Regions from separate parts of the Priestia sp. JSM ZJ58 genome, predicted to be linked through region 2. Evidence: riboswitches for the same ligand, from Rfam matches in the RefSeq annotation. Region 2 holds a riboswitch; the other holds the start of a gene.
What was found. Region 2 has a riboswitch for S-adenosylmethionine ahead of ACH6EI_RS05585 (BMP family lipoprotein). Riboswitches for the same ligand answer to the same signal wherever they lie in the genome.
Positions count from the first base shown of each region.

Region 1: another riboswitch for S-adenosylmethionine. It lies ahead of mtnK (S-methyl-5-thioribose kinase); the one in region 2 lies ahead of ACH6EI_RS05585 (BMP family lipoprotein).

Region 1 covers NZ_JBISEM010000001.1:3,503,917-3,510,519, reverse strand. Annotated here, with positions in the region: gene ACH6EI_RS18330 (PAS domain S-box protein) at 1-892, shown strand, start outside; gene ACH6EI_RS18325 (methylated-DNA--[protein]-cysteine S-methyltransferase) at 912-1,415, shown strand; gene ACH6EI_RS18320 (hypothetical protein) at 1,416-1,580, opposite strand; gene ACH6EI_RS18315 (hypothetical protein) at 1,655-1,828, opposite strand; gene mtnA (S-methyl-5-thioribose-1-phosphate isomerase) at 2,021-3,079, opposite strand; gene mtnK (S-methyl-5-thioribose kinase) at 3,115-4,287, opposite strand; SAM riboswitch class I at 4,423-4,574, opposite strand; gene ACH6EI_RS18300 (carbon-nitrogen family hydrolase) at 4,666-5,448, opposite strand; gene ACH6EI_RS18295 (pyridoxal phosphate-dependent aminotransferase) at 5,561-6,603, shown strand, end outside.
Region 2 covers NZ_JBISEM010000001.1:1,085,791-1,092,393, reverse strand. Annotated here, with positions in the region: gene ACH6EI_RS05595 (ABC transporter permease) at 1-819, opposite strand, end outside; gene ACH6EI_RS05590 (ABC transporter ATP-binding protein) at 794-2,326, opposite strand; gene ACH6EI_RS05585 (BMP family lipoprotein) at 2,408-3,418, opposite strand; SAM riboswitch class I at 3,494-3,600, opposite strand; gene ACH6EI_RS05580 (hypothetical protein) at 3,934-4,095, shown strand; gene ACH6EI_RS05575 (hypothetical protein) at 4,186-4,554, opposite strand; gene ACH6EI_RS05570 (putative polysaccharide biosynthesis protein) at 4,574-6,184, opposite strand; gene ACH6EI_RS05565 (YjgB family protein) at 6,519-6,603, shown strand, end outside.

The sequences.
Region 1 (6,603 bases), 2.4 Mb from region 2:
GATTTGTGCGCATTCCATGGAGGATTTTATTTCTTCAGCGAATTTAGATGCGGTCATTGAGCATAAAGAAACAATTGAGCAAAAAGGGGAAGCTGAAGGAGAGATTACGTACGTTACGGGGAACGAAAAAGTTAAAAATATCGAATTCTCTACGAAAAAAGATATCTTGCCAGGTCTATATATGACGCTTTTAAGAGACGTAACGGAACGAAATCAAATGCAGGAGCAGATTCGGAAATCGGATACGCTTCAAGTAGTCGGACAGTTAGCAGCTGGGATTGCGCATGAAATCCGCAATCCGATGACGGCTTTAAAAGGGTTTGTTCAGCTGCTAGAAAGCAGCATTCAAGAAGATCACTCTCTTTATTTTGATATTATTAAATCCGAATTAAAAAGAATCGAAACCATTATTACAGAGTTTCTAGTACTCGCTAAGCCACAGGCCGTAAAGTTCGAAAAGAAAAATCTAGCTGCGGTTGTTAAAGAAACGATTGATTTATTAAATGCTCAAGCGCTTTTAGAAAATATTCAGTTTGAACTAAGTGTGTCCCCTCAGCTGCCAATGGTATACTGCGAGCCGAACCAAATTAAACAAGTACTAATAAATGTAATTAAAAACGCAATTGAAGTCACGTCAAACGGGGGAAGAATTTTTGTTGAAGTCTATTCTACAGAGCCGCACTACGTGACGGTCTCCATTCGAGATCAAGGAGACGGAATGCCCGAAGAGCGCATCAAGCGCTTAGGAGAACCATTTTATACGACAAAAGAAAAAGGAACGGGGCTTGGTTTGATGGTCTCATATAAAATTATCGAAGAACATAAAGGGCGAATTGAAGTGGAAAGCAAAATAAGAGAAGGAACGGCTTTTCGTGTTATTCTTCCAGCCTAATTAGAAAGGATAAGCGAGTATGTACTATGGAGAAATGAACTTATTTTCTGATTTGAAAATTTATATTGTAGCCTCGGAAAAAGGGGTTCAACATATTTGGTTTGATAGCGATGATCACAACGAGCAACTTAAAAAACTTGTCCATGACGAGAATTATCACCTTGTGAAAGAAGCGAAGCGGCAGCTTCAGGATTATGCTGAAGGGCGCACGCTAACATTTGATGTGCCTTTGGATATAAAAGGAACAGACTTTCAAAAAGAAGTGTGGTTAACTCTTAAAGGTATACCTTATGGACAAACGTGGTCTTATAGTGATGTAGCGGAGTCTGTTAATCGCTCTAAAGCCGTAAGGGCTGTGGGACAAGCGAATCGTCGAAATCCACTGCCTATTATTTTACCTTGTCACCGTGTTATTGGTAAAAATGGAGCTTTAACAGGTTATGCAGGTTCCCAAACTCATATAAAAGAAAAACTATTAATGCTTGAAAGAAATGTAGCAAAAGGCGCTCTGGAGTTAAAATAACTATTCACCGTCTAATTTCCAGCCTTCTCCTTGCACAAACACACCGTCAATTTGCTGAGGAGAAGGGAGGGAATTTAGTTCTTCATCTTTGGATAAATCGAATAGCTGATATTGCTGCTTGCGATTCAACGCTTTGTTTTTATCCGTTTTTTGCTCTGCACTCATATTTACTCCCCCTTATTCAAAAAGAATCCCCTATAATATATGTAGAAAAAGCAGAGAGTACTGTTACAATTGTGTTACAAATGCAGCCGAAAAGCACTGTTTAATAACAGAGGTTGAGACATAACAAAATTAATGCCATCTAAAGACGAACAACTCGTACACATGAGCTGAATCGCTTGTGACACCGACGTTGATTTCCGTGCAAGACTTCGCTTTCCGCGGGCGGCCGCTGAGCCTCCTCGTCGCATACGCTCCTGTGGGGTCTCACCTGTTCCGCTTTTCCCGCAGGAGTCTTCGCCTTGCCCTCCAATCCACTGTTAGAAGGAACGAAACAGATGAAACTACATTCACCATAACAAAAAAAACGAACCATTAATCAAACGTGTTGATTAATGGTTCGTTTTGCAGTGGGGCTAAAATACTTTTGTCTCAGCCTCTTGTTATTGAGCGGATTGCAGCAAAACTTTCTGAATGGATTCAAAAGACGGGGAATGGATAACTCCATGCTCTGTAATAATGGCCGTAATCAGTTCGCTTGGCGTCACATCAAAAGCTGGATTGTACACAGAGATTCCGTCTGGAGCAATTTGCGTATCTCCAATGTGCGTTACTTCTTTAGGTGAACGTTCTTCAATAGGGATACTGCTTCCGTCTTGAATAGATAAATCAAATGTGGACTGCGGCGCTGCTACGTAAAATGGAATACCGAATGCTTTCGCTAAAAGAGCAAGTCCGTACGTTCCAATTTTGTTAGCCGTATCGCCATTCGCTGCAATACGATCAGCTCCTACAATAATTCCATTGATTCCTTTTGTTTTAATGGTATGAGCGGCCATATTATCCGTAATCAGCGTAACGTCTACTCCCGACTGCTGAAGTTCCCATGCGGTTAAGCGGGAACCTTGAAGTACGGGTCTTGTTTCACAGGCAAACACTTCAAGCGGAATATCCCGCTGTTTAGACAAGTGAAAAGGTGCTAATGCTGTTCCGTAATAAGCGGTAGCAATTGAACCAGCATTACATATGGTCATGATTTTATCTTTCTTTTTGAATAAAGATAGAGCATGATCGCCAATTCGGTAGCACGTTTCTTCATCTTCTACTTGAATTTGAATCGCTTCATGAACAACTTTTGTTTTAGCTTCATTAACGGACGAAGCGGATTCAGCGCTTTTCGCTACGCGGTCCAGTGCCCAAAATAAATTGACGGCAGTCGGGCGTGAACTAGCTAAATACTGTTGATCAAGAGCTAGCTTTTTGTTAAATTCCTTGACTGAATCCGTGTCATAGCTAAGCGCAGAAAGAGCAAGACCAAAAGCCGCCGTAATGCCAATTGCAGGGGCTCCGCGTACTTTCAAGGTAGTGATAGCATCCCATACGTCTTTAATGGTTTGCAGCTTAATATATTCAACTTTGCCAGGAAGCTGCTGCTGATCTAATAAAGTAATATATGATTCATTCCATTCCACTGAGCGCGGAAGTGATAGTGTATTTGTCATGCTGATACCGATCCTTTCATTGTGTACATTATTCGTTATCGAAGTAAATGTTCAAATTCATTTGGTGAAACGTCTTGTTGATGCAGAAGCAAATAGCGTCCAATTTTTAACGCAGTACGTTTAGCGTTAATTTTTCTTTCTTCTAAAGAAATTTCGTCTAAGTCCGCCACGTGAGCTAAGCCAATCGTACGTCGAATGATTTCACACCCTGCATACCCAACAGCATCTTGCCACGTTTGCGTTAAAATTTCATGTAACAAGCGCTCATCTTTAGCGAAAGGTTCAGTGTTTTCAGAATGCCAAAGCGCAGTAAAGGTATCTTTAAATACGTTCCATGTGTTCGTAATGTGTGCAAATAATGGTTCGCGATCTGTTTCTCGAGAAAGAGCATTTAAAAATAAATTCGCAACAAATTGGCCTAAATCGAATCCAAACGGACCGTAAAAAGCAAATTCTGGATCAATCACTTTCGTTTCTTGACTGCTAGCAAATATGCTTCCTGTATGTAAATCACCGTGAATTAGCGTTTGGGCATTTGTTAAAAATTTATATTTTAATTTTGCTGCTTGTAGCTTTACATCTCCATCGTTCCACAATTCTTCTACATCAGGACGCAGCGCTTCTTCAAATTCATTTGTATCGATATCAAAAAAAGGATCTGTAAAAACTAAATCTTCCGTAATATTGCATAAGTCCGGATTGCTGTACTTGACGACTTCTTCTTTTTTATCCTGAGGCTTTAAGGCAAAATCCGACGTTTTGAACGCAATATGTCCTAGAAAAGAACCGATATGCTGTGAAAGCAGGGGATAACTTTCTCCTTGAATAAGTCCGGCGCGGGAAATCGTTAAATGAGACAGATCTTCCATGACCGTAACAGCAAGCGTTTCATCGTGGTAATACACAGCTGGTACGAGTTCAGGGGTAAATGCACCGAATTGCCTGAGCGCATTGCTTTCAATCGTGGCACGGTTCAAGGATAGAGGCCAGCTTTCGCCTACAACTTTTGCATAGGGAAGTGCTTGTTTGACGATAATGGATTTATTCGTTTGATCATTTATGATGTGAAAGACGAGATTTAAGTTGCCATCACCGATTTCACGGGCAGTCAGTGCTTCTGTGGCATCAAAGAGACCTAGCTTTTTCACAAGTTTGATTGCTGAAATTTCTGTTAAAGGCTGATACTTCTCTGTTTTTGTTGTTGACATTAGAATCCCTCCATAGTTTATTAAACTGATTTGTTTACTAAGTTAATAGGTTTAAGAATGTATGGAGGCTTTTATAATTTTAGAAAATATAAAAGCCTCTTTCGTTGGAAAGAGGCTTGATTGTAGTGTTCAAACCTCTTATCTGCCAGAAAGAATTACTTTCTGTTGGAATTAGCACCGTGCCTTTGTAAAAACATGTTTTACGGGTGTGATCCATCTTAGGATGGAATGACGGTCGGTTGCTGGGCTTCACAGGGCCAAATCCCTCAGCCAACTCTTGATAAGAGTACGATTACTTATTCAATTTTGATTTGTTTGAAAATTTTATGTTATCTGGTGAAAATCGTATCATGCAAAAAAACGGCTGTCAATACATAATTAATAAAATTCTGTGCGGCGATCTGTAAAGACAGGAATTTGTTTACGAATTTCTTTTACAAGTTCCAGGTTAACGTCGGCACTTAAAAGTTCTTCGCTATCGCCAGCTTCAGCGATTATTTCTCCCCACGGATCGATGACTAAGGAATGTCCGGCAAATGTATTATTAGGATCTTGGCCTACACGATTACACGCGATTACATAGCATTGATTTTCGATTGCGCGGCTAATGAGCAGTGCTTTCCAATGGGCAAGTCTTGGAGCCGGCCACTGAGCAACAACAAATAAGACTTCTGCTCCGCTGCTAGTATGCACGCGAATCCATTCTGGAAAACGAATATCGTAACAAATAACTCCTGCGCATAAAGACTGTTCAAGTGTAAAAAGATTTTTTGCTGTTCCTGCTTCTAGATAGAGGTGCTCATCCATTAATTTAAATAAGTGCAGCTTACTGTATTGTGACACTTCACGACCTTTTCGGTCAAAAATATACATCGTATTTGTGACGCCTTGCTCTGTTTTTTTCGCGATCGAACCTGCTACAATATTTACTTCGTTCGTTTTAGCAAATTGAGAGATTAATTGCTTGGCCTGCTGTCCTTCATCATCGGCAATTTCGTCTAGCCGCGTCAAATCATAAGCTGTATCCCATAGCTCAGGAAGCACAAGGATGTCAGGGTTTTCTTTCAGAGCTTCCGTCATTTTTTGTTGAATATATTTTCGGTTTTTAGTTGGGTTTCCAAACGCAATATCAAGCTGCAAACACGTGATTTTTACACTCACTTTATCATCCGTCCTTTTTGTAGTAGTTGAAAAAAATGACTTTACAAGTTGAGTATTACAATATATTATTTGTGACTAGAATTTCAAGAATTTTTTGAGAAGGTGTGCGATGATGAAACAATTTGAGCAATCGGAACTATTAAAAAGTTTACCAAAACAATTTTTTGCATCACTTGTAGGCAAGGTAGGAAAAGTAATGGCCCAAGGGCACGACGTTATTAACTTAGGGCAGGGCAATCCTGATCAGCCTACTCCTTCACATATTGTAGAAACACTGCAAAAAGCAAGTGCTAATCCTATGCATCATAAATATTCTCCATTTCGGGGGCACCAGTTTTTGAAAGAGGCCGTTGCGACTTTTTATAAACGAGAATATGGCGTTGATGTGGATCCTGAAAAAGAAGTAGCTATTTTGTTTGGCGGGAAGGGTGGACTTGTTGAAATCCCGCAGTGCTTATTAAACCCTGGAGATACGGTGCTGGTTCCGGATCCTGGATATCCTGATTACTGGTCTGGAGTAGAGCTTGCAAAAGCAAAGATGGAAGTGATGCCGCTCACGGCTGAAAATCATTTTCTGCCCGTATACGAAGAGATAGGTGAACGTGCTAAAGAACAGGCAAAGCTCATGTTTTTAAACTATCCGAATAATCCTACCGGTGCAGTGGCAACGGCAGAATTTTTTGAAGACACCGTGGCGTTTGCTGCCAAGCACGATATTTGTGTGGTACACGACTTTGCCTACGGAGCCATTGGATTTGATGGTAAAAAGCCAATCAGCTTTTTACAGACTCCTGGTGCAAAAGAGACGGGAATTGAAATTTATACTCTTTCTAAAACGTATAACATGGCGGGATGGCGAGTTGGATTTGCTGTAGGAAATGAAAGTGTAGTAGAAGCTATTAATCTTCTTCAAGATCATATGTATGTCAGCCTCTTTGGGGCGGTTCAAGAGGCAGCAGCGGCAGCTCTGTTAGAATCTCAACAATGTGTGAATGATTTAGTTAAGCGCTATGAATCTAGACGCAATACCTTTATTCAAGGGCTTCAAGAAATTGGTTGGGACGTTACATCTCCAGCGGGTTCCTTTTTTGCATGGCTAAAAGTTCCTAAAGGATATACTTCTGAACAATTTTCAGATTTACTTCTTGAAAAAGC
Region 2 (6,603 bases):
AACGGTGAGCGCACCGTCTACAAATCGGTACTGTGAACCAAGCACTTCAAATCCTCCTGCTAATCCAGCCAAGCTTCCGCTAATAAACATGCTAAACAGCATGACTTTTACCTGATGAATGCCTCCATACGCTCCGAACAACGGATTTTTCCCGGATGCGTTTACTTCATAGCCAAACACAGAGTAGCGAAGCACCGTCCATAGCAGCAGCGCACCCACTAGAGCAATGATAAATCCGACATGAAGAGGCATTCCTTGAAACACTTTTCCAAGCCATGCTGATTGCTCAATCATAGGCGTCTGAGCGAGAGCAGCTGAGCCTGTTTTATCTTGAAAAGGGTGACCTGCTAAATAACTTGCAAATAAAACAGCGATATAATTTAATAAAAGGGTCGAAATGACAAGCTGAATTTTAAACGCGGCTTCCATCCATCCTGCTAAAACGGAAAGCAAACCTCCTGCCACAACAGCAGCGGCAATGGCTGCTATCAGCTTGACTATCCCTGGAGCCGGCAGGTAATAAGCAACAATCGCTGCACTAATCGCTCCAACGACCATTTGTCCTTCTCCCCCTAAATTAAACACACCTGCTCTAAAAGCAAATCCCACACCTAACGCAATTAACAGAATAGGCGTAGCGCGAGCCAGTGTAGTGGTGAAGAAATAAAAATTACCAAACGCTCCATTCCAGAGCTCTGTATATGTTTGGAAAACCGAACCACCTGTTAAGAAGATAATAATGCCTCCTATCGCTAAGCCAAAAATGACCGCAATAATCGGTTGGATTAATGATTTAAGAAGTTTCTGCAACTGTATCACCTTCTACCGTTCCTCCTGCCATTAATATGCTTAGTTTCTCTTCCGTCGCTTCTTCTCTTGTAAGCTCTCCGACAATACTGCCTTCGTACATCACTAAAATTCGATCTGATAGTGAGATAATCTCCGACAGCTCAGACGATACAAGTAAAATAGCAGAGCCATTATTCCTTTTTTGAATCAAGGCATCATGAATACGTTCCATTGCCCCAATATCCACTCCTCGCGTTGGTTCGGCAGCAAGTAGAAAAGAGGTGTTTTGGCCAAGCTCTCTTGCAACAATTAATTTTTGCAGATTTCCCCCAGACAGTTCTCCTGCTTTTTGCTTAGATGAAGTGGCTTTAATCGAAAATTCATTTATCCATTCCTCCACGCTCGACTTGAATATCTTTCTTTTCAGCCAGCCCATCTTCGAGTAAGAAGCTTTATACTGATAGCCCATCAGCGCATTTTCCTCGATCGTATCGTCTTTAGAGGCTCCCCACATATAGCGGTCTTCTGGAATATGAGCAATTCCTGCCTCTCTTCTTTCACGCACAGATCGCCCTGTAAGATCTTCATCTCCAAGTTTGATACTTCCGGTGTCTGTTTCTACTAATCCAGCAATTGCTTGAAGCAGCTCTGACTGCCCATTTCCTGAAACCCCTGCAATACCGACAATTTCGCCTGCAGAAACGTGAAGAGACACATTTTGCAACACGTTTTTTTGTCCTTTTCCTTTTAAAAAGAGATTTTGTACGCTTAAATGAGAAGTGCTTTGTGATGGCACTCTTGCAGGACGCTCTTTTAATTCTCTCCCTACCATTAGTCTCGCTAAATGGTGAGCATTGGTATCTTCTTTACTTGTGACGCCGGCTACTTTACCATTTCGAAGAACTGTAATTCGGTCCGCTACTTCCATCACTTCTTGCAGCTTATGTGTAATAATAATGATGCTTTTTCCTTGAGAAGCCAAAAACCGGATTGTTTTTAATAGTTCCTTTACTTCATAAGGAGTAAGAACTGCGGTAGGCTCGTCTAAAATAATAATTTCTGCTCCTTGATACAGCACTTTTAAAATTTCAATCTTTTGCTGTTCCCCAATTGAGCAATGCTTTACTTTTTTATGAACATCCACTGAAATTTGATAAGTTTGGGTTAATTGCTGTACATCTGCTTTCGCCTGCTTTCTGTTGAAAAAGAGACCTTTCTTTGGCTCATGCCCCAAGACAATATTTTCAGCCACTGAAAAATGAGGAAAAACCATAAAATGCTGATGCACCATGCCTATTCCGTTTTTAATCGCATCCGCAGGAGATGAAAACGAAACAGGTTTCCCGTGCAGCTGAACACTTCCTGAACTCGGCTTTTCCATTCCGTAAAGCATCCTCATCAACGTTGTTTTACCAGCACCGTTTTCTCCGACCAGCGCGTGAACCTCCCCTTTTTTCAGCGTAAAAGACACGTTATCGTTTGCTAAAAATGAACCGTATTTCTTCGTCAAATTCGTTAACTGCAACAGCTCACTCATTCCATTCATTGCTCCTTTCCCTTTAGGTTTTTTTCAAAAATAAGAAAGAGAAGCCAGCCTTACTCGACTTCTCTTCTCAACTCACTTTGCTAACGGATCTTTTACCACTGTTTTTCCATCAATAATCGAATCTTTAATTTCTTTTAATTGATCAATTACATCTTGTCCTACAAAGTCATTAAGAGGTGTCTTGCTGTCTTGAGTCACATACGTTAACCCAACACCTTTTTCTTTTAAGCCGTATGTCACTACGCCCGATTTAAATTTGTCATTTGCGAGTGCTTCTACCGTTTCATAAGCAGCCGCATCAGATCCTTTTAACTGCGATAAAATGATATGCTCAGGATCTACTTCCGTACGGTCAATATCTTGTCCTGCCGTATAAAAACCTTTTTCTTTTGCTGCTTCAAATACACCCAAGTCGCCTACAGCTGATGCTCCAGCGATAAAATCAGCACCTTTTGAAGCTTGTAAAATAGCAAGTTCTTTTGCTTTAGCTGGATCAGAGAAACTTCCCACATAATTTACTAGAAACTCTGCTTTGGGATTTGTTGATTGTAATCCTTCTTTAAAGCTTACCGTCCATTTTTTTAATAATGGAATATCATCAGCTGCAACCATTCCTACTTTATTCGTTTTCGTAATCAATCCTGCGGCTGCTCCTAATAAATATGAAGCTTCTTGTTCACGGAATACAACGCTTCTTACATTTGGTAAATCAACCACTGTATCAATAATCGCAAATTGACGCTGCGGATTTTCTTGAGCTACTTTTTTCAACGCATCTTCGGATTCAAAAGAAGATGTAATAATCAAGTCATAATTTTCTGCTACGGCAGCACGCAAATTACTTTCAATGGCTGCTTGATCTGTAGATTCAATTGTCTTTACATCAATGTTATACTTCTTCCCAGCGCGTTTTGCTCCCTCATCCATTTGCTGAAAAAACGGGTTAACTCCAATCTTTTCAGGCAAAACAAGAGCAATTCGCTTCTTTCCTTTCTCTTCACTTCCACTGCTTTTTGTGCTTTTTGACTGACAGCCAGTTACGAGTAGTACAAGCGCAACTGCTAAAATAAGAAATCTCTTCATTTAACTTACTCCCCCTATAATATAAAAAAAGCTCTTCCTTTATATAAAGGAAGAGCTCGTTAACCAAACGTCTCTTCCTCATCTTCAAGAACATACTGTTCTTAAGGATTTGGCACCATTCTGTCATAGACAGCGGTTGCCGGGTTTCACAGGGCCAGTCCCTCCACCTCTCTTGATAAGGAAAACAATAGCTATTTGTTTTATGTAATATAGTCAATATTAATAGTTTTTTAATAATTGTCAATATTATTTTTCTTTTTCATACAAAAAAACTTTAAAAACAGATAGGATTATATGGTTTTAGTCTACTAAAATAGAAGTTAAAGCCTTTACCTCATTTCTTGAATCATTCTATACTTCTTCACAAAGCGCTTATACTGAATTTGTTGACTGTCGAAAGGATTTAGTGGTAGCAAATAAATTCTATTATGCTTCTTCGGTTAATGTGTTATTAATTGAAACCACTTTACCAATAATGTTAGACTTTTCCTTAGCGATATTGTTAAGAGGTGTTAATGTTGAAATTAATGAAAGAATTATCTGGCATAGCCATTGGGCTTATTATCGCTTTAGCCGTTTCAAAAATATTTTTTGATACCCCGACCAACATTGGAATCGTAGTTATTTTTATTACGAGTATGGTCGTAACAGGGGTAGCAAGAGCAAAACTAAGATGAGATAATCTAACAAAAAAACACCACCTTTTATTCGCAAGGTGGTGTTTTCTTTTAATGATTTTAGTATGTAGTAATTCTAAGTGAAGGCCTTTACCCTTCTCCATCAATCATCGTATACTTCCTTGCAAAGCGCTTGTAGTAAATTTGCTCATCCTCTTGCCCATCGTTAAAAACAAGTCGGTTATGATCAATATCTTTCTCTTTTAACACATAGCCTTTTTCATTCATCAGTTGAATATATTCATCTAAATGTCCTTTTTTCACCATATAGTAAAGAGCATCATCTGAATCCGTAGTCTCTGCTACACCTTGACTTCCCACTTCTAATTTGAAAACAGCTTTTGCCGTTTGAATGGGACGGTAGTCTCCAAACACTCTTTCCCAATTTAATAGCAGCAGCGCGCCGAAAATTATGATACATCCTCCAGCCGCTACGGTTAGTAAAAATCGTTTTGACACACCTTTCTCTCCTTTACATTTACATTCTTTTTCTTCTATTTAATACAACAGATTGCCCTAAACTTGTTTTTACGCCAAGCCCTAGATACACAGCAGCACCTAAAGCAATTGAAATACAAGATGTGCTAATCGCAAGTGAAGATGCAGACAGCTTATTTTCTAAAAAATAGTGAGAAGTATAATTGCCGATAATCACAGCGGCTGACATCACACTTACTAATAAAACAGGTGTCAACGCAGCTTGTCCCAGTGATTGAACTCGGTAAGAAATAGATTTTTCAATTAAATAGAAGTTATATATAACCGATACACCATACCCTCCGTAAGTCGCGACAACCGGTCCAATTTCTTTTAAGCTTGAAACCAACAGTACGTTTAATACTATCTTCACAACAATTCCTAAGCCCAAGCCTAAAATTAGCTTCTTTTGTTGATTAATTCCTTGGAGAATTGCGGCTGTTACGGTAAAAAGAGCAAAAAGAATCGCAGCAGGCGCATACCATTGTAAAACAACTCCACCGATTTCAGGACTGTTTTTCGCTCCAAAAATCATCATATATACCGGCTTACCCAATAAACAAAGCCCTACCGCAGCAGGAAGAGTAAAAAACAACAGCAGCTGCAGCGTTTTTGTAATCTTTCCTTTTACTTCTCGTAAATTTCTTTGCACAAAAGAAGATGTAATGCCCGGAATTAGCGACATGCTGAAGGCAGTCGCTAACGATACCGGCACCATCACCAAAATTTGCGCTAATCCAATGACGGAGTTAATCGTTTCAGCCTTAGCTTGTCCATATCCTATTGATTGAAAAAGCATGTTAATCGTAAACGTATCAATATTTTGATAGATAGGAATAGCTAAACCAACTAATACAAACGGAACAGCGTACGTCACAAGCTCTTTGAACATTAAAGAGAACGGAACGGATTTATTATTCTTTCCGCTGTTCACTTCTTTTATAATCAACCGCTTGCGCTTCAAATAAACCGCTCCAAGAATCCCAATTCCCCCTACGCCTCCAATAAACGCTCCAAACGTACCGATTCCAACAGCTTTTGTCATTGTGCTATGAAAAAGGTGAATAACAGCGTATGCTCCTACTAAAATGAACAACACTCGCACTATTTGTTCAATAATTGTACTTAGCGCGGACGGTCCCATAGACTGGTTACCTTGAAAGTAGCCTCGTAATAGACTCATAGGCGGGATAATAATTAAAGCAAAGCTTACCATTCGGATGACGTACACTACGTCTTTTTGACTATTTCCTGAGGAATCTTTTCCGTTAATAACTAGTTCAGCGAGCCACGGTGCCATCGTATAGAGGACTAAGAAACCTATTATGCCCGTTATCGTCATTAATAGAAGTCCTGCTTTTAACAGATCTTGTCCCGCACGGTAGTTTCCAAGACCGTTATATTTCGATACATACTTAGAAACAGCAAGCGGAAGACCCATTGTCGAAAAGCTTAGCATCAATGTATATGGACCGTATGCATACTTATAAAGTGCATAACCTGACGTTCCCACTAAGGCTGTGAAAGGAATAATATAAATAAAGCCTAAAATCTTTGTTAACAAAGAAGACGCTGTTAATAAAAGCGTACCTCTCATCAAATTTTTTTCCATACATCAAAACTCCAGCAATAAATATTATATTTTTAACAAATACTTGATTTATTGTATCATAATTACAATTATTATCCAGTTTTTTATAAAGCATTAGAACCTTCTTCATATTGCGTTTTTTTACCTAATAAAGGAATATAAACCACTCTTTTCACCTATGATAAATGAATCGTTTTTTGCTTTTTGCTTTACCTGACGTTTACATTCTAAAAGACGTGTTACATTATATATATATCAGTTACCAACTCAACTAAGACTCCTTGACTATTCTGGCCTACCTTCTCTTTTAGGTAGACTGAGGTTGCTAAATCGTTATATATAGGAGGAAAAAATCATGAAAATGAAACAACGACTATCAAAAGCGGCTGCTGCTGCGACGATTACAGGAATTGCTGCGTTTGGATTTGCTCCTGTCGCTC